Regions from separate parts of the Saccharopolyspora sp. NPDC049357 genome, predicted to be linked through region 3. Evidence: riboswitches for the same ligand, from Rfam matches in the RefSeq annotation. Region 3 holds a riboswitch; each other region holds the start of a gene.
The links. Region 3 has a riboswitch for cobalamin ahead of cobN (cobaltochelatase subunit CobN). Riboswitches for the same ligand answer to the same signal wherever they lie in the genome.
Positions count from the first base shown of each region.

Region 1 (5,526 bases), on a different contig from region 3:
CGCCGACTACGAGCTCGTGCTCGTCGGCCGCAGTCGTCGGGTCATGGCCTACCTCGACGAGCTCGGCGCCGAGCACGGCGATCGGCTCCGGGTGCACGTCGACGACGAAGGAACGCCGTTGTCGGTGCCCGGTCTGGTCGGCGAGATCGCCGCGGCGCCGAACGCGGCCACGACCGAGCTCTACACGTGCGGCCCGATCGGCCTGATGGACGCGATCAGGTCGAGCTGGACCGAGCACGCGCTCGCGCGGACCAACCTGCGGTTCGAGACCTTCGGGTCCAGCGGCCGGTTCGAGTCCGAGGAGTTCGTGGTCCGCCTCCCCCAGCTCGACCGGGAGGTCGCCGTCGCACCCGACACGTCGATCCTGGACGCCCTGAACGCGGCCGGGGTGGACACGCTCTCGGACTGCCGCAAGGGCGAGTGCGGACTCTGCCTGGCCAAGATCGTCGGGGTCGAGGGCGCAATCGACCACCGCGACGTCTTCCTCAGCGAAGCGCAGAAGCAGCGCTGCACCAACCTGTGCCTCTGCGTCTCCCGCGCGGTGGCCGGCAACACCGGCGACCGCGCATCCGTCTCCCTCCACCTCACCTGATCCGGGCGCAACGGATCCCTCACCACTGGATACTTCCATGACTCTCACGGCACGCATCGGCGCGGCGCCCATGTCCGGCTACCAATGGCTGATCGTCGCGCTCTGCACCTTCATGAACTGCCTCGACGGCTTCGACGTCATGGCGGTCGCGTTCACCGGCCCCTCGGTCACCGAGGAGTTCGGTCTCAGCGGTTCCCAGTTCGGACTGCTGGTCTCGGTCGGCCTGATCGGAATGGCCCTGGGTTCGATGCTGCTCGCGCCCTTCGCCGACCTGATCGGGCGTCGCCCGCTGATCCTGATCAGCCTCGCCTTGGGCACGATCGGCATGTTCGGCGCCGCGATGGCCCCCTCGGTGCTGGTGATGGGCCTCTTCCGGCTCGTGACCGGCATCGGCGTGGGCGGCATCCTGGCCAGCACCAACGTGATCGCCAGCGAGTTCTCGAACACGAAGAACCGCGGGCTCGCCATCGGCATCTACACCGCCGGGTACGGCATCGGCGCGACCCTCGCGAGCCTAGTCGCGAAGACCACGGTCGGTGGTGACTGGCGGATCGTCTTCTACGCCGGCGGCTTCGGAACCCTGCTCGCCCTGATCGTCATCGCCGTGCTGCTGCCCGAGTCGATCGCCTTCCTCGAGCAGCGCCGTCCCCGCGGCGCCCTGGAGCGCATCAACCGAACCCTGGCGCGAATGGGGATGGACTCCACCAGCACGCACGACCTCGACCGGGCGAGCTCGGCTCGCAAGGACGCCGAGCAGGCCGGTTCGGGCTGGTTGAAGCAGCTGCTCGCCCCCACGATCCTGCTCTGGATCATCTTCATCACCATCATGTTCGGCTTCTACTTCGTGAACAGCTGGACCCCAACGCTTCTCGCCGAGGAGGGGCTTTCGAAGAGCGCTGCGGTCACCGCCGGGATGGCGATCTCGATCGGCGGCACCGTCGGCTCAGTGCTCTACGGCCTGGCCGCCCGGGTGCGCCCGCCGCGGGTCGTGCTGATCGGGTTCTCCCTGCTGTCGGCCGCGATGATGGTCGTGTTCATCCTGAGCACCTCGATCCTGTGGCTCGGGTTCGGGATCGGCGTCATCGTCGGCGCGCTGATCAACGGCTGCATCGCCGGTGCGTACACCGTCGGGCCACCGCTGTACCCGTCCAACCTCCGCAGCGTCGGCATGGGCTGGGCGCTGGGCATGGGCCGGATCGGCGCCATCCTCTCCCCGACCATCGCGGGGCTGCTCAAGGACGCGGGCGCCTCGGCGACCCAGCTCTACGTCGGCGCCGCCGCAGTCGTCGCGCTCTGCGCGGTCGCCCTGGTCGCAGTGCGCAAGCACGACCCGGAATCCACCCCGGCGGCCGAGGAACCGGCCACGGCCTGAGGAATCCTGACCTGGTCCGCCGCGAAGTTCGTGCCCCACACGAGATCGGGTGTGGGGCACGAACTTCGTCGCGTCGGCCGGGGGAAGCCGACGTCGCCCTCGACGTCGCCGCGGCAGATCTACCGCTGGGCGGCCAACGCCTCCGTTGCGGCTGCGCTGCGGCTGGACTCGTTGAGCAGGCCGAAGGAGAAGCCGAGCACCGCCCACATGCCCGCGAGCTCGGCGAGCGAGGCGAGCCGGAACTGCCACAACAACGCGGCGGGAACGTCGGCCGGTATCGGATCGGGGTTCGCCGGCCAGGCCCACAGCGCAACGCCGGCGAGCACCGCTGTCGCTGCCGCGGTGGCGGTGGTGGACCGGCTCGGGTTCCACCCGCGGGCCCGCAGGTAGCCGTGCAGGTGGTGGGCCGCGAGCACGATCAGGACGCCTGCGGCGATGAACGAGAAGTACGACAGCGTCCGGCCCGACACCGACTCGGTTTCACCGACGCCGGGCGGATTCGCCGGGTACTTCAACGCGGGCAGCAGCGACACCGCGAAGAATCCCACCGCGGTCAGCTGGAGGCTGCGCCCGAAGTCGGTGCGCGCGGTCATCCGATGACGGACGCTGGCGAACACGACCGCGAAGATCACGCCGATGGCCACCCCCACCAGGACGGCGGCGACCATGCCGCCGACCACCTGGACGGGCCGGGAGAACATCTCCTCGTGCGCGTGCTCACCCGAGGCGTGCGAGCGAGCTTCCTCGATCCCGAGCGATGCCTGCAGCGGGGCTTGCACCAGCAGCAACGAGAACAGCGCTGCGGTCAGACCGGCGAACGCTCCGGCGAGCAGACCGCGCCGGAGGACAGCGTTGAACGGCGAGCTCATCACGCCCCCGCTCAGTGGCACGGAACGCCGAGGGCGTGCCTGCCGTCGTGGGTGAACTCGTGCACGACATCGGCGGCCTGCGCGAGCAGGAGGCCGTTGTCCTGCAGCACGACGTACAAGGCCACCAGGGCGAACGCGGCGAGCGCCCAAGCCCAGGCAGGAACGTGGATCCGCGGTGCGGCAGCGGACAGAGCAGGAGCGGTCATGTCGAATCCTCTTTCCATCTCTCGTGGAACTCGGTGCGTGCCGCAGCCGGTCTCCTGGCTTCCGGATCGACGCTTCCCCTGGCCTTCCCAGTCACCTGCCGGTGTCCAGTGGCGCTGTCAGGGTCGCTCCCCGGTCACAGTGGCGAGGACCACGCCGGATTTCCACCGGCTTCCCGTGCACTGCGGCATCCGGAACGGTAGAGGGAGATCCGCGCGGGCACAACAGCCGATCAAGCGACGAACGTCACCGCGCGCCTTGCGCACGACCGTTGTTCAGGTGCAATGACTTCGTGGACGATTCGACCGCTCGCCTGCTGGACCGATGCACCCGATCCCTCGCTCGCGCACCCGAGCATCCCGGAAAGCTCGTGCCGTGGGCGGAGTTCTGCCGTCCGCTTTCAGGCCTGCTCTCCTGCAACGTGCGGGAATGGCAACGGCTGGGCGGTTTTCAACACCACCGGGCCGCAACCGTTCTCGTCGCCTTCCGCGCGTCCTGGCTCGCGTTGTGCGCGACGGTTCCTGAACGCCACCTGGGTTTGCCCATCCCCTCGCTGGCCACCGCACGAGCCGCGGTCGACGACCGGGGGATGCTGCGGGGCCTCGTCCTCGATCCCCAGAACACCGAACACGCCTGGTGGGCCACCGTTTCCGGTTTCCTCTCACCCCTCACCGAAGGACTGGCCTCCCTGGGCGGCCCACCACCCGACAGCGACCAGTACTGGGGCAACGCCGTCGGCTTGATCGGTGAAGTGCTCCGGCGCATGGCCATCGACGGAGCCGGCGGGAACGTCTTCGACACCGCCGTCGAACTGCGCAACGCCACCGGACGCGACGACCTGCTCGACCTCAGCAACACACCACGCGGTCTGCGCTCCCGGCGCCGAACCTGCTGCCAGCTGTGGCGCGCCAACGCCGGCTGCTGCACCGAGTGCGTGCTCCACAACGCACCCCGATCCAGGCGGACCCAACGCGGGTGAGCCTCGAACCGATCAGGAGACCGGGAGCCCGACGAGGGCGGCTGCGGCGCCGAGTCCAGCGCAGATCGCCAGCACCCTCAGCATCGGCCAGCGCAGGGCGAACACGAGCACGAGGGCGATCGCGGTGATGGCGGCTGCGACAGGCCGGATGCCGGCCAGATCGGGCAGGTTCAGCGACAGGGGCCCGAGCTGCTGGAGATGCGTGCTGGCGAACAGGGTGTGGCCCGCGAAGTACAGGGCGAGGTTGGCGATCACACCGACCACAGCGGCGGTGATCCCGGTCAGCGCGGCCGACAGCGCGTGGTTGTGGCGGAGGCGTTCGACGTGCGGGGCGCCCAGCAGGATGAACAGGAAGCACGGCACGAACGTCACCCACGTCGTCAGCAGCGCACCCAGCACGGCGGCGACCCACGGGTCGAGCGTCCCTGGATTGTTGTACGCGCCGAGGAAGGCGACGAACTGCACCACCATGATCAGCGGCCCCGGAGTCGTCTCGGCCAACGCCAGGCCGCGCACCATGTCCGAGGCCGACAGCCACCCGTAGACCTCCACGGCGCGCTGCGCGACGAAGGCCAGAACGGCGTAGGCGCCACCGAAGGTGACCAGTGCCGTTCCGGAGAAGAACACCCCCTGCGTGGTGAACACGCTGCCCGCACCGGTGAACAGGGCGACCGCTGCGACCGGCAGCCCCCAGGCGATCAGCCCGACCGCCAGGATCTGCAGCCCGCGGCGCAGCGAGGGCGTCTCGTGGTGCAAAGCGCCATCGGAGATCAACGGTGCCGTGCCGTCAGCGGCACCGTCGCTCTCGGCGCGGTTCATGATGTGCGGGGCGAACCGGGCCAGCAGCCAGCCGGTCAGACCGGCGGCGGCGATGACGATCGGGAAGGCGATGCCGAACACGGCGATGGCCACGAACGCCCCGACGGCCAGCGCGATGAGCGCGGGATGGCCCAGCGCCCGCCGACCCACTCGGACCACGGCCTGGGCGACGATGGCCACCACCGCCGGTGCCAGGCCGGCGAAGATCGCGGTGACCGCGGTCGTGTCACCGAAGGCCACGTAGATCGCCGACAACCCGAGCAACGCGACCACACCGGGAAGCACGAACAGGACCCCGGCGACCAGGCCACCGCGCAGACCGTTGAGCAACCATCCGATGTAGATGGCCAGCTGCTGAGCTTCTGGACCGGGCAGCAACATGCAGTAGTTCAGCGCGTGCAGGAACCGCCGCTGACCGATCCAGCGCTTCTGCTCCACCAAGGTCCGCTGCATCACCGCGATCTGCCCAGCAGGCCCACCGAAGGTCTGCAACGAGATCCCGAACCACGTGCGCACCGCCTGCCGGAACGGCACCAGGTCGGTGTCGGGCCGCGGCGCTCCCTCGGTCGCATCAGGGTTGGCGTGCTCGTTGCGGCCGTGGGCCGAGTCGTGCGTCATCGACGACCATTCCTCCAGTGGGGGCGTGAAAAGCCAGGTTTGTCAGGCAGGTTCGCGACCGAGAAGGGTCGCG
Region 1 is NZ_JBFAQJ010000041.1:18,666-24,191, reverse strand. Features, by position in the region: gene AB0J91_RS26775 (PDR/VanB family oxidoreductase) at 1-592, shown strand, start outside; gene AB0J91_RS26770 (MFS transporter) at 630-1,964, shown strand; gene AB0J91_RS26765 (CbtA family protein) at 2,084-2,833, opposite strand; gene AB0J91_RS26760 (CbtB-domain containing protein) at 2,845-3,039, opposite strand; cobalamin riboswitch at 3,066-3,239, opposite strand; gene AB0J91_RS26755 (hypothetical protein) at 3,330-4,016, shown strand; gene chrA (chromate efflux transporter) at 4,029-5,453, opposite strand; gene AB0J91_RS26745 (chromate resistance protein ChrB domain-containing protein) at 5,496-5,526, opposite strand, start outside.
Region 1: it holds a riboswitch for cobalamin, as region 3 does, so the genes downstream of both, AB0J91_RS26760 (CbtB-domain containing protein) here and cobN (cobaltochelatase subunit CobN) in region 3, are expected to answer to the same signal.

Region 2 (5,526 bases), on a different contig from region 3:
TCAGCCGCTTCACGCGGTCGGCGTCGCGGATGCCGTCGATCTCCACGATGCGGCCGTCCACCACGGTGAACGCCATGATCGACACCGGACGGCCGGACCGGGCGGCGACCACGCCGGGCAGGCCGTTGACGAGCACCGGGTGGAGCTCCGCACCGCGACTCGCGCGGGACTGCCGGGCGATCTTCTCAGCCCCTCGGTACACCGCGGGCGGCCGCTCGCCGCCGTAGTCGGTGCGGAAGACGACGTCGGGGTCGAGCAACCGCACCAGCGCGTCGAAGTCCCCGGCGTTCGCGGCGGTGAAGAACGCGTCCACCACCTCGCGCTGCCTGCCGATGTCCTGGTCGGGGGTGGGCGGCTCGGCGCCTCGGACGCGTCGCCGCGCGCGGCTCGCGAGCTGCCGGGCCGCCACCGGGGTTCGGTCCACCAGCCGCGCGACCTCGTCGAAGGGCAGGTCGAACATGTCGTGAAGCACGAAGGCCAACCGCTCGGCCGGGCTGAGCGACTCCAGCACCACGAGCAGCGCGAGGCTGACCGAGTCGGCGAGCAGCGCCTGCTGCTCCGGCCCCTCCCCTTCCGGGGCGGAGACCACGGGGTCCGGCAACGGGGTGGCGGTGGTGTCGACGAGCTCCTCGCGGCGACGCCGACGCGACCGAAGCAGGTGCAGCGCTTCGCGGGCGACGACGGTGGTCAGCCAGCCTCCGAGGTTGGCTATCTCGTCGGGCTCGGCTCGGCTGAGGCGCAGCCAGGCGTTCTGCACCGCGTCCTCGGCGTCGGTCACGGACCCGAGCATCCGGTAGGCCACCGCGCGCAGCTGCCCTCGGTGCTCCTCGAACCGCTGAGCGAGCCGATCGTCCTCCGCCACCTGTCACACCGTCCCTCCGGCCGGGCTCATCACTGTGAACCCACCGATCCGCGGGATGTGACGACGAGGGAGGACGCCATGCCCGACAACGCCGGTGATTTCGTCAGCATCAGGTACATGGTCGATGACGTCGACAAGGCCGTCGAGTTCTACGCGCGCCATCTGGGATTCACCGTCCGAACCGACTTCGCGCCGGCGTTCGCCGACGTCATCAGGGGTGACCTCCGGCTTCTGCTGAGCGGTCCGGCCAGCTCAGCGGGCCGGGCGATGCCGGACGGCGCGATCCCCGGGCCCGGCGGGTGGAACCGGATCCACCTCATGGTCGACGATCTCGCCGCCGAGGTGGATCGGCTGCGCGCCGAAGGTGTTGATTTCCGCAATGACGTCATCAGCGGTCCGGGCGGTCAGCAGGTCCTGCTGCGAGACCCCTCGGGCAACGTGGTGGAGCTGTTCCAGGCCCGATGACGCGTCGGCGTCGTTTCCCCCGTACTCAACGTATAGCGCACCAGGGGGCTTGCGGCAAGCCCCCTGGCATGCCGCAGAATCTCCGATCTGAAGCCGTGAGCTGCGAAGATGCCGACTTCGCCGCACGGTGTGACCGGGGGTTGAGAGATGATCGACGTTGTTGTCGCCGGTGCCGGTCCGACCGGTCTGATGCTGGCGGCGGAGCTGCGGCTGCACGGGGTGGGCGTGGTCGTGCTGGACAAGGCCGCGGCGCCGACGGACTTCGTGCGGGCGTTGGGGCTGCACGTGCGCAGCATCGAGGTCCTGGACCAGCGGGGCCTGCTGGAGCGGTTCCTGGCCGAGGGGACGAAGTACCCGCTCGGCGGTTTCTTCGCCGCCATCTCCAAGCCCGCGCCCGAGCGCTTGGACACCGCGCACGGCTACGTGCTGGGCATCCCGCAGACCACGACCGAACGGCTGCTGGCCGAGCGGGCCGCCGAGCTCGACGTCGAGGTCCGGCGGGGCTGTGACCTGGTCGGACTCGATCAGGACGAGGACGGGGTGACCGCCGAGCTCGCGGATGGCACGCGGTTGCGGGCGCGCTACCTCGTCGGCTGCGACGGCGGTCGCAGCACCGTGCGCAAGCTGTGCGGCATCGGGTTCCCCGGCGAGCCGTCCAGGGTGGACACGCTGCTCGGCGAGATGAAGATGACCGCGTCGCGGGAGACCATGGCCGCCGTGACGAACGAGGTTCGCAAGACCCAGAAGCGCTTCGGCGTCGGTCCTCTCGACGGCGAGTGGTGCCGGGTCGTCGTGCCGGCCGCCGGTGTGGCCGAGGACCGTTCGGCGCCGCCGACGCTCGGGGAGCTCACCGGCCGGCTCGAAGCGATCGCGGGCACCGACTTCGGCGCGCACTCCCCTCGCCGCCTCGCCCGCATCGGCGACGCGACCCGGCAGGCCGAGCGCTACCGCGCGGGCCGCGTGCTGCTCGCAGGCGATGCCGCGCACATCCACCCTCCGGTCGGGGGCCAGGGGCTGAACCTCGGTCTCCAGGACGCGTTCAACCTCGGTTGGAAGCTCGCCGCGGAGGTCGCCGGGTGGGCACCGGCGGACCTGCTCGACAGCTACCAGGACGAACGGCATCCGGTGGCCGCCGCCGTCCTGGACAACACGCGCGCGCAGATGCAGCTGATGTCCACCGAGCCGGGCGCGCGGGCGGTGCGGCGGCTGGTGTCGGAGCTGATGGACTTCGACGAGGTCAACCGGCACCTGACCGAGAAGATCATCGCGCTCGACGTGCGCTACGACTTCGGCGGGGACCACGACCTGATCGGCAGGCGCATGCGCGATGTCAACCTGGAGCGAGGCCGCCTCTACGAGCTGACGCGAACGGGACGCGGACTGCTGCTCGACCGGACCGGGGAGCTCTCGGTCGAGGGCTGGGACGACCGGGTCGATCACGTCGTCGACGTCGGCGCGGATCTCGACGCGCCCGCCGTTCTGCTGCGCCCGGACGGTCACGTGGCCTGGGTCGGGGACGATCAGGGAGACCTCCTCCCCCACCTGTCGAGGTGGTTCGGGAAGTGACTCATTTCTCCCTCCGACACGCCCATGTTGGTGTTGGTGGAAGAGTCAGACCCAAGATGTAGAGTGTCGCTCGCTGGTGGTTCACCGGGCCCGCGCGGGTCCGGTGTGGCAACAGGGAACCCGGTGCGAATCCGGGACTGCCCCGCAGCGGTGAACGGGAACGACCGCCGTCATCACGCACTGGACGCCACGCGTCCGGGAAGCGACGGCCAGTAGGACCGGTCTTGCGAATCCCCGAGACCGGACGCCCGTGAGTCCGAAGACCTGCCATCGGCGCGCGCACGCCCGTGCGCGCCGTCCGGGACCTCGCGGGAGGGTCCACGCGGACATGCGATGGTCTTCGCTTCCGTCGCGTCCTCGCGTGCTGTCGCCACCGGTTCCGGGCATGCCTTCCGAGCTCGCGAGGAGAGAGTCCCGGTGACCGACACCGCACTGTCCGAACCCATTCCGCTCACCGGCGGCCGCGTGTCCACTGTGGTCGAGCAGTCCTGCGCGGGACTCGCCGACGTGGACCCGTCGGCGGTGCTCACCGAGGTCGAGCGCAACGTCTACCCCGGCATCGGCGACGCCGAACTCGGCGAGGCGCTGATCATGTCGGCGCGCACGCTGGTGGAGTCCGAGCCGAACTACTCCCTGGTCACCGCTCGACTGCTGCTGGACAAGCTGCGCGGCGAAGCGCTGAGCCACCTGGCTGGTACACCGCAGCAGACCGACCAGGAGCAGATGCGCGACCGCTACGCGTCCTACTTCACCGACTACGTGCGGCGGGGCATCGAGCTGGGCCGGCTCGACCCGGAGCTGGCCCGCTTCGACCTGTCCCGGCTGGGCGCGGCGCTGGACGCCGAGCGCGATCTCGCCTTCGACTTCCTGGGGCTGCAAACGCTCTACGACCGGTACTTCCTGCACCACGACGGCATCCGGTTCGAGCTGCCGCAGGCGTTCTTCATGCGGGTGGCGATGGGCCTGGCGCTGCGCGAGGACGACCGCGATGCGCGTGCCATCGAGTTCTACCGGCTGCTGTCGTCGTTCGACTTCATGTGCTCCACACCGACGCTGTTCAACTCCGGCACCACCCGCCCGCAGCTGTCGTCGTGCTTCCTGACCACTGTGGACGACGACCTCCAGTCGATCTTCAGCTCGTACCGGAACAACGCGCTGCTGGCCAAGTACTCCGGCGGGCTGGGCAACGACTGGACCCCGGTGCGCGGCATCGGCGCTCACATCCACGGCACCAACGGCGAGTCCCAGGGCGTGGTCCCGTTCCTGAAGATCGCCAACGACACGGCGGTCGCGGTCAACCAGGGCGGCAAGCGCAAGGGCGCGGTGTGCGCGTACCTGGAGACCTGGCACATCGATGTCGAGGAGTTCCTGGACCTGCGCAAGAACACCGGTGACGACCGCAGGCGCACCCACGACATGAACACCGCGAACTGGGTGCCCGACGAGTTCCTGCGCCGCGTCGAGGCCGACGAGTCCTGGACGCTGTTCTCCCCGGACGAGACGCCCGACCTGCACGACCTCTACGGTTCGGCGTTCGCCGAGCGCTACCGGGCCTACGAGGCCGCGGCCGATCGCGGCGAGATCCGCGTGTTCCGGCGGGTCCGGGCGGTGGAGCTGTGGCGGCGGATGCTGACCATGCTGTTCGAGACCGGGCACCCGTGGATCACCTTCAAGGACCCGTGCAACCTGCGCTCGCCGCAGCAGCACACCGGTGTGGTGCACTCGTCGAACCTCTGCACCGAGATCACCCTGAACACCGCCGCCGACGAGGTCGCGGTGTGCAACCTGGGGTCGGTGAACCTGGCCCGGCACGTCACCGCCGACGGCCTGGACCGCGACCGGCTCGCCGCGACCGTGCGCACGGCCGTGCGGATGCTGGACAACGTCATCGACATCAACTTCTACACGATCCCCGAGGCCGAGCGCTCCAACAGCCGGCACCGGCCGGTGGGGCTGGGGCTGATGGGCTTCTCCGACGCCCTGCTGAAGCTGCGGATCCCGATGTCCTCCGATGACGCGGTGGAGTTCGCCGACCGCAGCATGGAGGAGATCAGCTACCACGCCATCGACGCGTCCAGCCGACTCGCCGAGGAGCGCGGGCGCTACGCCTCGTTCGAGGGCTCGCTGTGGAGCCGGGGAATCCTGCCCATCGATTCCCAGGAGTTCGTTCAGGAAGCGCGCGGGAGTGCGGATCTGAACCGGAGCTCGACGCTGGACTGGTCCTCGCTGCGGGAGCGGGTTCGCGGCAACGGGATGCGCAACTCCAACGTGATGGCCATCGCGCCGACCGCGACCATCGCCAACATCTGCGGTGTCGGCCAGTCCATCGAGCCGCTGTACCGCAACCTGTTCGTCAAGTCGAACATGTCCGGCGACTTCACCGTCGTCAACCCGCACCTGGTGGCCGACCTCAAGCGGGCCGGGCTGTGGGACGAGGCGATGGTGGCGGACCTGAAGTTCTACGACGGGTCGCTCGGGCCGATCGACCGCGTCCCGGACGAGCTCAAAGCCCGCTACGCCACCGCGTTCGAGATCGAGCCGCACTGGCTGGTCGAGGCCGCGGCCCGCAGGCAGAAGTGGATCGACCAGGCGCAGTCGCTGAACCTGTACCTGGCCACGCCCAGCGGGCGCAA
Region 2 is NZ_JBFAQJ010000060.1:23,880-29,405, reverse strand. Features, by position in the region: gene AB0J91_RS31055 (sigma-70 family RNA polymerase sigma factor) at 1-862, opposite strand, end outside; gene AB0J91_RS31050 (VOC family protein) at 941-1,327, shown strand; gene rox (rifampin monooxygenase) at 1,475-2,893, shown strand; cobalamin riboswitch at 2,954-3,180, shown strand; gene AB0J91_RS31040 (ribonucleoside-diphosphate reductase subunit alpha) at 3,227-5,526, shown strand, end outside.
Region 2: it holds a riboswitch for cobalamin, as region 3 does, so the genes downstream of both, AB0J91_RS31040 (ribonucleoside-diphosphate reductase subunit alpha) here and cobN (cobaltochelatase subunit CobN) in region 3, are expected to answer to the same signal.

Region 3 (5,526 bases):
GGCCTTGGGGTCCACCGAGTAGAAGTTGCGGCCGGTGGGCAGCACCGAGATCAACCCGCGGGTCGGCGACCCGGACGGGCCGGCGGGCACGAAACCACCGTTGAGCGCGTGCAGCACGTGCTCGACCTCCTCGGTGGTGCGGGCCAGTCGCGGCACCAGCTCGACGCAGGCGAACCGCAGCACCCGCACGACGTCGGCGACGCCGGTGCCGATCACGTCGGTGACGACCTGCTCGGCGCGCTCGGAGTCCCAGCCGGTGTCGGCCAGCGCCTGGATCAGCTTGCGCGCCAACGACTCCACCAGGTCCACCGCGTCCGACGCCGAAGCCGACGGCCCCTCGACGAGCTCGGTCAGCTCGGCCGGAACGTCCGCGCGGGCACCGGGTTCGGCCAGCAGCGCCTGCTCGTCGAGTCCGAAGTGGTCCGACAGCGCGGAGCGCAGGCCGGGCAGCGCGCCGACCTTGCCGCCGAAGACCTGCTTGGCGCGCAGGATCGCCAGCACGTCGTTGACCAGCTCCTCGTCGCGCGGCGCGCGGCCGAGGATGTGCAGACCGTCGCGGATCTGCACGTCCTTGATCTCGCACAGGTAGCCGTCGATGTGCATCACGAAGTCGTCGAAGGACTCCGCGTCCGGCTGGCCCTCCTGGTGCAGGTCGTGGTGCAGCTCGGCGTGGGTGACCAGCTCCCAGATCTGGTTGCGCAGCGCCGGCTTCTTCTCCGGGTCCAGGTCGGTGACCAGCGCGTACTCGTCGAGCAGCTGCTCCAGCTTGGCGATGTCGCCGTAGGCGTCGGCGCGGGCCATCGGCGGGATCATGTGGTCCACCACGGTCGCGTGGCCGCGCCGCTTGGCCTGGGTGCCCTCGCCCGGGTCGTTGACGATGAACGGGTACACGAACGGCATGTCGCCCAGCACCGCGTCCGGCGCGCAGTCCGCTGCCAGCCCCAGGCCCTTGCCCGGCAGCCACTCCAGGGTGCCGTGCTTGCCCAGGTGGATCACCGCGTGCGCGCCGAACTCCTCGGCCAGCCAGCGGTAGGCCGCCAGGTACTGGTGCGAGGGCGGCAGGTCCGGGTCGTGGTAGATCGCGATCGGGTTCTCGCCGAAACCGCGCGGCGGCTGGATCAGGATCACCACGTTGCCGAAGCGCAGCGCGGCGACGTAGATGTGGCCCTCGTCGTCGACGTAGAGGCTGCCGGGAGGGGCGCCCCAGTGCTCGGTCATCGACGCCCGCAGCTCTTCGGGCAAGGCGTCGAACCACTCGCGGTAGCGGGTCGTCGGGACGCGGATCGCGGCCTCGGACATCTGCTCCTCGGTCAGCCACTCCACGTCGTGGCCACCTGCGGAGATCAGCCGGTGGATCAGGGTGTCGCCGTCCAGGCCGGTCACGTCCAGACCGCCGAGGTCGTACCCGGCGTCCTCCAGCGCGCTCAGCAGCACGACCGCCGAGGCGGGGGTGTCCAGGCCGACGGCGTTGCCGACGCGGGAGTGCTTGGTCGGGTAGGAGGAGAGCACCACGCCGAGGCGCTTGGCGGAGTTGTCCACGTGCCGCAGCCGCGCCAGCGACACGGCGGTGGAGGCCACGCGGGCCGCGCGCTCGGGGTCGGCGACGTAGACCGGGATGCCCTCCGGGCCCTCCTCCTTGAAGGAGAACGGCACGCTGATCAACCGGCCGTCGAACTCCGGCACGGCGACCTGCATCGCGGCGTCCATCGGCGACAGCGACGCGTCGCTGTCGGACCACACCGCGCGGCTGGTGGTCAGGCACAGGCCCTGCAGCACCGGGATGTCGAGCTCGGCCAGCGCACCGGCGTCCCAGGAGTCCTCGTCACCGCCCGCGCTGGCGTCGGCGGCGACCGCACCTCCCGCGGCGAGCACGGTGGCGATCAGCGCGTCGCACCCGCCCAGCAGTTCGCGCAGACCGGCGGCGTCGGACAGCCCGCGCAGCGAGCCGCAGAACACCGGCACCACGTTGGCGCCGGCGGATTCGACCTGGTCGGCGAGGGTGTCGACGAACGCGGTGTTGGCCGCCAGCGCGTGCGCCCGGTAGAAGACGACGCCGATCGTCGGGCGCGACGGGTCGTGCTCGCGCTCGCCGTGCAGGCCGAACTCCGGCATCGACTGCGGTTCGGTGAACCCGGTGCCGGTCAGCAGCACCGTGTCCGACAGGAAGTGCGCCAGCTGGGCGAGGTTCTCCGGGCCGCCTTCCACCAGGTAGGCCAGGGCCTGGGTGGACACACCGGCGGGCACCGTGGACAGCGTCATCAGCTCGGCGTCCGGGGTGGCCTCACCACCCAGCGCCACGGTCGGCAGCCCCGACGCCAGCACCGCGTCCAGGCCCTCCTCCCAGGCGCGGCGGCCGCCCAGCAGCCGGACCACGACGACGTCAACGCCGTCGAGCAGCGCCGGAACGTCCTCGGCGGCCACGCGGGAGGGGTTGGCGACGCGGTAGTCGGCCTCGGCGGCACGGGCGGCCAGCAGGTCGGTGTCCGCAGTGGACAGCAGCAGAACTCGGGCGTCGCGGGCAGGCTCGCTCACGGTGATCCTCTCTCGGGGTGCGCGCCCCGGCGGGGGTCACGGCGGCAGGAGTTCCTGGCTCCCGGATCCTCGCGGCGCCCCGCCTTCCCGCCCTGCGCAGGCCGTGGCTGTCGGGGCCGCTCCCCGGTCACAGTGGCGCGACCGCCCCGGCCTCACACCGGGTTCCTCCACGTCACCGCCGTACTGGCGCAGCCATCCTATCGACAGGAGGATCACCCACCACCCAACGGACGATTTCGCGAGAAAGATCTCCTTCACCACGGTCGTCAGGCAAGCACCGAAGGTGCTTTCTCACTACCCCACCCGATCAACCGGCACCGCCGCGGGTTCTGAGCGGCTCTCTGGTGAGGACAGCCGTAGCGCCGTGTTGGACATACACAAGTCTCGGATCCCGGAGCCAGAGAGCCGCTCAGGTTCCGCTACCCGCACCGCCAAGCAAGAGGAGTCGATCGAGCCTTCAGTAACCCGCGTTCACATCCACCAGGCCGAGGAGTGGTTGTCCTGCGATGTGGCGGCGGACGTTCTCCTCGACCCTGCGTGCCAGGGCCGGCATCTGCAGTGACGGCGGGTTGGCGGTGTGCGGGGAGATCAGCGCGCGCGGGTGGGTGAACAGCGGGTGCCCTTCGGGCAGCGGTTCCGGGTCGGTGACGTCGAGCGCGGCACCGCCGATCCGGCCCGCGTCCAGGGCCTCGACCAACGCCTCGGTGTCGACCAGGGAGCCCCGCGCGATGTTGATCAGCCACCCGTCGGACTTCATCGCGCGCAACGCGGCGGCGTCGATGAGCTTCGAGGTCGCCGAGGTCGCCGGAGCCGCCACCACCACGAAGTCCGACTCCGCGAGCACCTCGCGCACCCCGTCGGCGTCCTCGGACGGCCAGGTCCGCTCGGCGCCCAGCACCGGCTTGCCGGAGCGGTTCACCGCCAGCACCCGGACGGCGAAGGGACGCAGCATCTCGATCAGCGCCTTGCCGATCCCACCGGCGCCGATGATGCCGACGGTCGAGCCGGCGAGGCTGCGCATGCCCTCGGGACGCTGCCACGTGGTGGCCCGCGCCATCGCGGCCAGCTGCCGCGCACCGGCGAGCATCAGGCCGAGGGTGTGCTCGGCGACGGTCTGGGCGAAGGTGCCCGCGGCCGAGGTGAAGGTCAGGTCCTCGCGCAGCGCGCCGGAGGCCACCCAAGATTCGATGCCTGCCGATGGCAGCTGCACCCATTGCAGGTCCGGGCGGTCGTACTCGCCGAACCGGCTCGGTTCCCCGCCGAACCAGACCAGCGCGTTCGCCTCCTCCGCCGAGCTCAGCTCAGCACCGGCCGCCACCACGGCGGCTTCCAGCTCGGGCTGGGCGACCGGACCAACGTGGACCTTCACGACTCTTCCTCTCTCACGTACTGCGAACTCGTCCCCGGAAGACGTCAGCCCTCGATGAGCTGCGCCAGCGCGGGCAGCTGGGTCTCGTCCTCCAGCGCCGAACCGACCGCGACCACGTCCGCTCCGGCCCCCAAGAACTCCGGAGCGTTGCGGGCGTTCATCCCTCCGGTGGCCACCACGCGCAGCGAGGGGAACGGGCCCTTCATCGCGCGGAACCAGCTGCTGCCCAGCTCAGCGGCGGGAAAGGCCTTCACCCACGACAACCCGAGGCGCAGGGCCTGCTGGACCTCGCTGGGCGTGGCCACGCCGGGCACGTGCGGCAGGTCGAGTTCGGCGCTCAGCCGCACGATCTCGGCGTCCAAGCCGGGTGCGATGGTGAAGGCCGCGCCCAGGTCGCGGGCCGTGCGCAGCTGGTCGGGGGTGATGATCGTGCCCGCGCCGACCGGGCGGCCGCGTTCGGCTCCGGCGCGCACGGCCGCTGCCAGGGAGGGCTCGGCCTTCGGCGTTTCGATCGGGACCTCGACGGCGTCGATGCCCAGGTCCCAGGCCCGTTCGGCCAGCTCCGCGGTCCGCTGCGGTTCCATACCGCGCAGGATCGCCATCACCGGCTTGGCGAACAACTCCTCCAACAAGGGCACTTCTCACTCACTCCCGTCGAATCGCAGTGCGCCCCACTGCTCCTCGTCGAGCGCCAGCCAGCGCGCGAGCGACTCGGCGTCGGGCGGTGCGGTGTGGTCCTCGGTGCTGCGCAGGCTGTGCGCGGCCAGCAGGTGCCCGCGGCGCAGGCAGCGCTCGTCGTCCTCGCCGCGCAGCACGCCGGAGAGGAACCCGGCCGCGAAGGCGTCACCGGCGCCGACCGGTTCGACGACCTCGACCGCCGGAGCGGGCACGACGGTGCGGCGCTCGCCGAGCGCGTAGGCGGCCTCGGCGCCGTCCTTGACCACGACGGTGACCGGCGAGTCGAGGAGTTCTCGCACGTCGTCGGCCGTTTTCACGCCCCACAGGGTGGCGGCCTCGTCGAGGCCGACGAACACCACGTCGGCGAGCTGAGCGAGCTCGGCGAGCACCGGGGCGGCCTGCCGGGCCGACCACAGCGCCGGCCGGTGGTTGACGTCGAAGGAGATCGGGGCGCGGCGGGGGCGGGTCAGCAGCCGCCGGATCAGCCGGTCGCAGCCTTCCGACAGCGCCGGGGTGATGCCGCTGATGTGCAGCACGCCGGCGGCGTCGATGACGTCGTCGGCGAGGAAGTCCAGGTCCATCGTCGAGGCCGCCGAGCCCGCGCGGTAGTAGTGCACTCGGGTTCCGTCCGGCCCGGGGTCCTTGAAGTAGACGCCGGTCGGTGCTTCGGAACGCATCTCGACCAGGCCGGTGTCGACGCCCGCTCCGGCGAGGGAGGCGACCACGCGCCGTCCGAGCGGATCGTCACCGAGGCGGCTGGCCCACCGCACGTGGTGCCCGAGGGAGGCCAGGTGAACGGCCACGTTGGACTCGGCGCCACCGGCGGAGAGCGTGAACGCGGGAGCCTCTTCGAGTGGAACCGGGGTGGCCGGCGCGACCAGCGACATGGTCTCGCCCAGGCACAACACCTCGGCCTCGTTGCCCGCTCGCGCCACGTTTCCTCCTGC
Region 3 is NZ_JBFAQJ010000021.1:81,166-86,691, forward strand. Features, by position in the region: gene cobN (cobaltochelatase subunit CobN) at 1-2,532, opposite strand, end outside; cobalamin riboswitch at 2,581-2,700, opposite strand; gene AB0J91_RS19005 (D-isomer specific 2-hydroxyacid dehydrogenase family protein) at 2,990-3,901, opposite strand; gene AB0J91_RS19010 (bifunctional 4-hydroxy-2-oxoglutarate aldolase/2-dehydro-3-deoxy-phosphogluconate aldolase) at 3,946-4,539, opposite strand; gene AB0J91_RS19015 (sugar kinase) at 4,543-5,514, opposite strand.

Region 4 (5,526 bases), on a different contig from region 3:
TGCACCATGTCGTTGCGCTCGGGCTCGCCGTGCACCAGCACGTCCAGGCCGATGTCCTCCTGCAGCGCGATGACGCGTTCGACCTCGTCGCGCATCCGCTGCCGGTAGGTGGCCGCGTCGATGCGCCCGGCGCGCAGCGCGGCCCGCGCCTTGCGGACGTCGGTCGTCTGCGGGAACGATCCGATCGTGGTGGTCGGCAGCGGCGGCAGGCGAAGCGACTTCTGCTGCGCTTCTGCCCGTTTCGCGTAATCGGTGCGCCGGGAGTCCTGCGGGCGCAGCGCGTCGAGTCGCGCGCGAACGCGGTTGTCGCGCACCCGCTCCGCCCGGGCCCGGTCGGCCACCGCCGCTCGCGCCTCGACGAGCTCGCTCTCGACGACGTCGCGGCCTTCGCGCAGCGCCCGCCCGAGGGTGACGACCTCGCGGACCTTCTGCGCCGCGAAGGACAGCCACGGCTTGACCTGCGGATCGAGCGTGGTCTCCGCGTCGACGTCGTAGGGCACGTGCAGCAGCGAGCAGGACGTGCCGATGCCCACCTCGCCGGCCGAGCCGAGCAGCGTCGCCGCCGCGGTCATGCACCGGTCGAGGTCGGCGCGCCAGATGTTGCGGCCGTCGATCACCCCCGCGACCAGAGTCTTGTCGCGCAACCCGGGCGTGGCGGCAACTCGGTCCTGAGCGGACGGATCGGTGACCAGGTCCAGCGCGATGCCCTCGATCGGCGCGGCGGCGAGCACGCCGAGCGCGTCACCGGGATCGCCGAAGTAGCAGGCGGTGAGGATCGCGGGGCGTTCGGCGAGGTCGCCTAGGCGCCGGTAGGTGTTGCGCAACGCGTCGAGCTCCTGCGGCGTGCGGTCGGCGGCCAGCGCGGGCTCGTCGAGCTGCACCCACTGCGCACCGGCCCGGTGGAGTTCGCCGAGCAGCTGCTCGTAGGCGTCGGTGAGTTCGGCGAGCTTGTCCAGCGGGTCGAAGTCCTCTTCGGACGGTTTGGACAGCAGCAGGAACGTCAGCGGCCCCACCAGCACCGGCCGGGTCTCCACCCCGAGCTTGCGCGCCTCCCGGAACTGCTCGACAGCGGTGCGGTCGGTGAGCGAGAAGCTCGTGTCCGGGCCGATTTCGGGGACCAGGTAGTGGTAGTTGGTGTCGAACCACTTCGTCATCTCCAGCGGGGGCACGGCCTCGGTGCCGCGCGCCATCGCGAAGTAGGTGTCCAACGCGCCGAGGCCCAGCTCGGCGTAGCGGCGCGGGACGGCGCCGAAGGCGACGGCGGTGTCCAGGACGTGGTCGTAGTAGGAGAACGTGTTGCCCGGCACCGAGTCGAGGCCTGCTTCGGCCAGACCTCGCCAGGTGTCCTCCCGCAGCCGACGCGCGACCTCCCGCAGGTCCGCCTCGCCGCTGCGGCCCGCCCAGTAGGACTCCAGGGCGCGCTTGAGCTCCCGGTTCGGGCCGATCCGGGGATGTCCGAGTACGGTGGATCCGATCTTGCTGGTCAACGCTCTCTCCTCGCGAGCTCGACGTGGTCGGTCGAGGACTTCGCGGCAGGCACGCGCCGACCAGCGGACGCACGTCGCCCGCTGATCGTCCGCCAGGTCCTCCCGCGAGACCTCGGACCAGCGCGCACCGTCGGTGCGCGCGCCGGTGGCAGGTCTTCGGACTCGCGGGCAGCCGGCCTCGGGGAGGTCCCGGTGGAACCTCGCGCATCAAGACCGGACCTACTGGCCGTCGCTTCCCGGACGCGTGACGCCCAGTGCTCATGACGGCGGTCGTTCCCGCTCACCGCTGCGGGGCAGTCCCGGATTCGCACCGGGTTCCCTCTTGCCTCGTCCGATCGCGCTCACCGCTCGACCGGACGAACCACCAGCACCCTCAGGCTAACCATCCACGGGCACGAGACAACCCCGCGCGGCGTCCGGCCGGGTCCCCATCACGGCTCTGAGCTCGTGTTCGACACCCGGAGGAGATCCCGATCACGGAGCGGTCAGCCGGCCTTGGCGGAACCGATGGTGAAGGGCGTGCCGAACGGGTCCTTGACCTCGGCGATGCGGCCGTAGGCCATGTCGTAGGGGGGCTGGACAACGCCGCCCGCGTCGGTGGCTCGTCGTGCGGTGGCGTCGGTGTCCTCGACCATGAACAGCGTGCCCCAGGACGAAGCGGTGGCGGACGGGTCGCCGAGGATGCCGCCGATCTCGTGGCCGTCGGGTCGGCGCAGGAACGTGAAGTCACCTTCGCCGAGGTGCCCCTCGCTGTCCAGGCTGAAGCCGAAGACCTTCGGGTAGAACTCCCGCGCCGGACCCGGGTCCGGGGTGACGAGATCGTTGCGCAGCAAGGTGTTCGGCTCGTTGACGAGGCGGGATCCGATGTGCTTGTTGCCGTGCCAGAGCCCGAACTGCCCGCCTACCGGGTCCTTGAGGATCGCCATCCGCCCCTTGTCCATCACGTCCATGGGCGGGGTGATCACCTGGCCGTCGGCGGCCTCCGCCTTGGACACGGTGCCGGCGACGTCATCGGTGGCGAAGTAGACGTTCCACCAGAACTCGGTCGCCTCGAGGTCGTGGTTGGGCATGAGCGCGGCGACTTCCCTGCCCCGGACCAGGCACATCGTGTAGCGGCCCATCTCCTCGGGCCCCACGTCGAACTCCCACCCGAAAACGGCGCCGTAGAAGTCCATCGCACGATTGAGATCGGGGATCCCCAGATCGATCCACGCGGGCGTCCCGTTGGGCTGCACCGCATCCACTTCCGCCATGACTCCTCCTCAGCTGCCGGGGAACTGCCACGACGGTAACCAGCGGCCCTGACAAATCGCCCACCGAAGCACGGGAGAGTGTCACCCCGGTGCACAGAGGAATTCTCAGGTTTTGATGGGGGACCAGGCTCGCAGCCACGTGTCGGGGTTGCTGAGGTCCGGGGTGGCGGTCGCGTTGCGCACGACCGGAACGCGCATCAGCATCCCGAAGTTGTCCGGATCGGCGATCCGGTGCTCGAGGCGCTCGTGGTTGCGCTCGCGCAGCTCGGGGTCGGTGAGGCAGCGGACCGCGCCGAACCCGCCCCGGGTGAACACACCGCTGCACAAGGTCAGGCTGCGCCGCACGTTGTAGGGGTTGGGGAAGCGCGCCAGCATGCCCACGTCCTCGATCAGCCGGTCGTCGTGCAACGTCGGCCGGTACTGCCGGGATTCCTCGGCGACCTCGAAGACCTCCCCGTGCCCGAGGTCGTCGACCTCGACCTGGCGCACCGGCAGCCCGAAGCGCACCTGACGCCGCATCGGGTTCATCGCCGGACTTCCCAGCAGCACCAGGTGCGCCTGCAGGTCGTGCGGGTCGATGCGGCGGGCGATGTCGAACCGCACGTCCGACGCGGGGTTCAGCGCGCGGACGTGCCCGTAGAGCTCGATCAACGAGTCACCGTCGGCGTAGGAGGACATCCCGATGTAGTTGCGCCGCTCGGGCGAAGCCAGCGGCGAGAGGTTCCGGGCGGGAACGCGCCCGGTGAGGATGCGCACCGGGCCGCCGTCGGGGAACCGCCAGAAGTCCGAGAACCCCTGCGCCGACGTGGACTCCTCCGCGTGGGACCGCAGCGCGTCCAGCTCCTCCTTGAGCTTCGCGCGGAGCCGGCGCTCCTGTTCGGTGAGCGAGGCCGGTGAGGGGAGTTTCCCGTTCCTCGCCGGGTTCTCGGCCGCGAAGAAGGTCGCGTAGTCGCCGAGCCGGGGCGGCGGCGGCACCTTCACCCCGCCTTCCCACTGCGAGACGCTGGAGACCGCCACGCCGAGGACCCGCGCCAACTTCCCCTGGGTCAGGCCGTGCCCCTGGCGCAGTTGCCGCAGCCGTGCGCCGAGACCGGACCGCTGCGCACTCACCATCGCCGCCTCCTCGTGATCAGGTCTTCGGTCGCCACTCGTAGAGCCGGTTCGCCGGGTTCTGCAGGTCGGGTGTGCCGGTCACGTGCCGCATCACCGGAACCCGCATCAGCACCCCGAAGCGGTCGAGGTCCTCGACCTCGTCGTGGAGGTAGGCGAGGTTGCGGTCCTTGGCCTGCGGATCGGTCAGGCAGCGCACCGCGCCGAACCCTCCCCTGGTGAACACGCCGCTGCAGAAGGTCAGCGTGCGGCGAATGTTGTTCGGGTTCGGGATCCGGGCGAGCATTCCGACGTCCTCGACGAGCTGATCGCCTCGGAAGCCGGGTTTGAGCCTGTGCTCGCCGTCGATTTCGAACACCGAACCGTCGGGGACGTCCTCGTCGGGGACCTGCCGGACCGGCCACTCGGCGGTCAGCCACTCCACCCACGGGTTGGCCGCGCCGCTGCCCAGGAACACCAGGTGGGCGCGCAGGTCGTCGTCGCCGAGGTTCTCGAGCCGGATCTCCACCTCGGAACGCGGGTTGGCCGCGCGCACCGTCCCGAACAGCTCCACCGCGGCGTCGAGGTCCGCGCAGCGGGCCAGCGACAGGAAGTTCGGCTCGCTGGGAGTGCCCAGCGGCGACCAGTGCTTCTCGCTGAGCCCGCCGGTGACGATGAGGACCGGCCCCCCGTCGGGGAAGTGCCAGAAGTCCTGGCCCGCTTCGGCTTCCGCGGGACCGCGCACCTCGTCCAGCGTCGTCCGCAGCCGGTCGAGCTCCTGCTTGAGCCGCAGGCGCTCTTCGCGCTGCTCGCCGGTGAGCTGGTTCTCCGGCGGGACCCCGCCGGTGGTGGCATCGGCGGCGAAGAACGTCGCGTAATCGGCCAATCGGGTGAGCGGAGGTAGTTTCGCGCCGCTCTCCCAGGAGGAAATGCTCGACACCGCGACGCCGAGGGACCGCCCCAGCCGAAGTTGCGTCATACCGCGGGATTCGCGCAGCTCGCGCAGCCGCGAGCCGAGCCGTCCGGTTCCGCCCTGGTTCCCGGGACGGGCCATCGCGCCGTCTCCTTCACTCCGTTCGGATAATTTCACCAAACTTCACTGAACCACTGAAGACCAGCAGATACTGACACCTCGGGTGCATAACGGCAAGTCGTTGCCCAGCAAAGACATTGACGGTCTGTTGAGGTGATCGCATACTGAAGGCGGAGCGTTTCACCTGGCGGCGAAGAACTTCAACGGAGAAGTGAAATTTCACCGCGGCAGAGGCGCTGGGCGTCTCGGATCACCATCAGAGGCGCGGCCGGCGGATCGTCGGCCGGACATGCGAACGCCCCCGGAAATCGTTTGGCCACGACCGGGGGCGCTGCGCGCACTCACGATCACCCTCACAACGGGAAACACCCGTGAAGGGAGCTCGCATGTTCACGATACTCCCGGAGGTGCTGGCGGCAAACGACCCACAGGTCGTCACCCCTGACACCGTTTCGTCCGTCCTGCAAGGAATGCTGTTCGGCATCCTGGTCGCGTTGTTCGCGGCGGCGGTGGTGCTGGCCCGGGCGATGTCCGGACTGGCGACCATCGCCCGGTCGGTGCTCGGCCCGCCCGCGGCCGTGTTCACCGTGCTGTCGGTTCTCGCCCTCGTCCTCCTCGCCGGGAACGCGGGGGCCAGTCCATGATCCACCGACCCGATCCGCAC
Region 4 is NZ_JBFAQJ010000060.1:16,180-21,705, reverse strand. Features, by position in the region: gene metE (5-methyltetrahydropteroyltriglutamate--homocysteine S-methyltransferase) at 1-1,487, opposite strand, end outside; cobalamin riboswitch at 1,617-1,868, opposite strand; gene AB0J91_RS31025 (VOC family protein) at 1,973-2,740, opposite strand; gene AB0J91_RS31020 (helix-turn-helix domain-containing protein) at 2,846-3,853, opposite strand; gene AB0J91_RS31015 (helix-turn-helix transcriptional regulator) at 3,870-4,883, opposite strand; gene AB0J91_RS31010 (hypothetical protein) at 5,249-5,506, shown strand.
Region 4: it holds a riboswitch for cobalamin, as region 3 does, so the genes downstream of both, metE (5-methyltetrahydropteroyltriglutamate--homocysteine S-methyltransferase) here and cobN (cobaltochelatase subunit CobN) in region 3, are expected to answer to the same signal.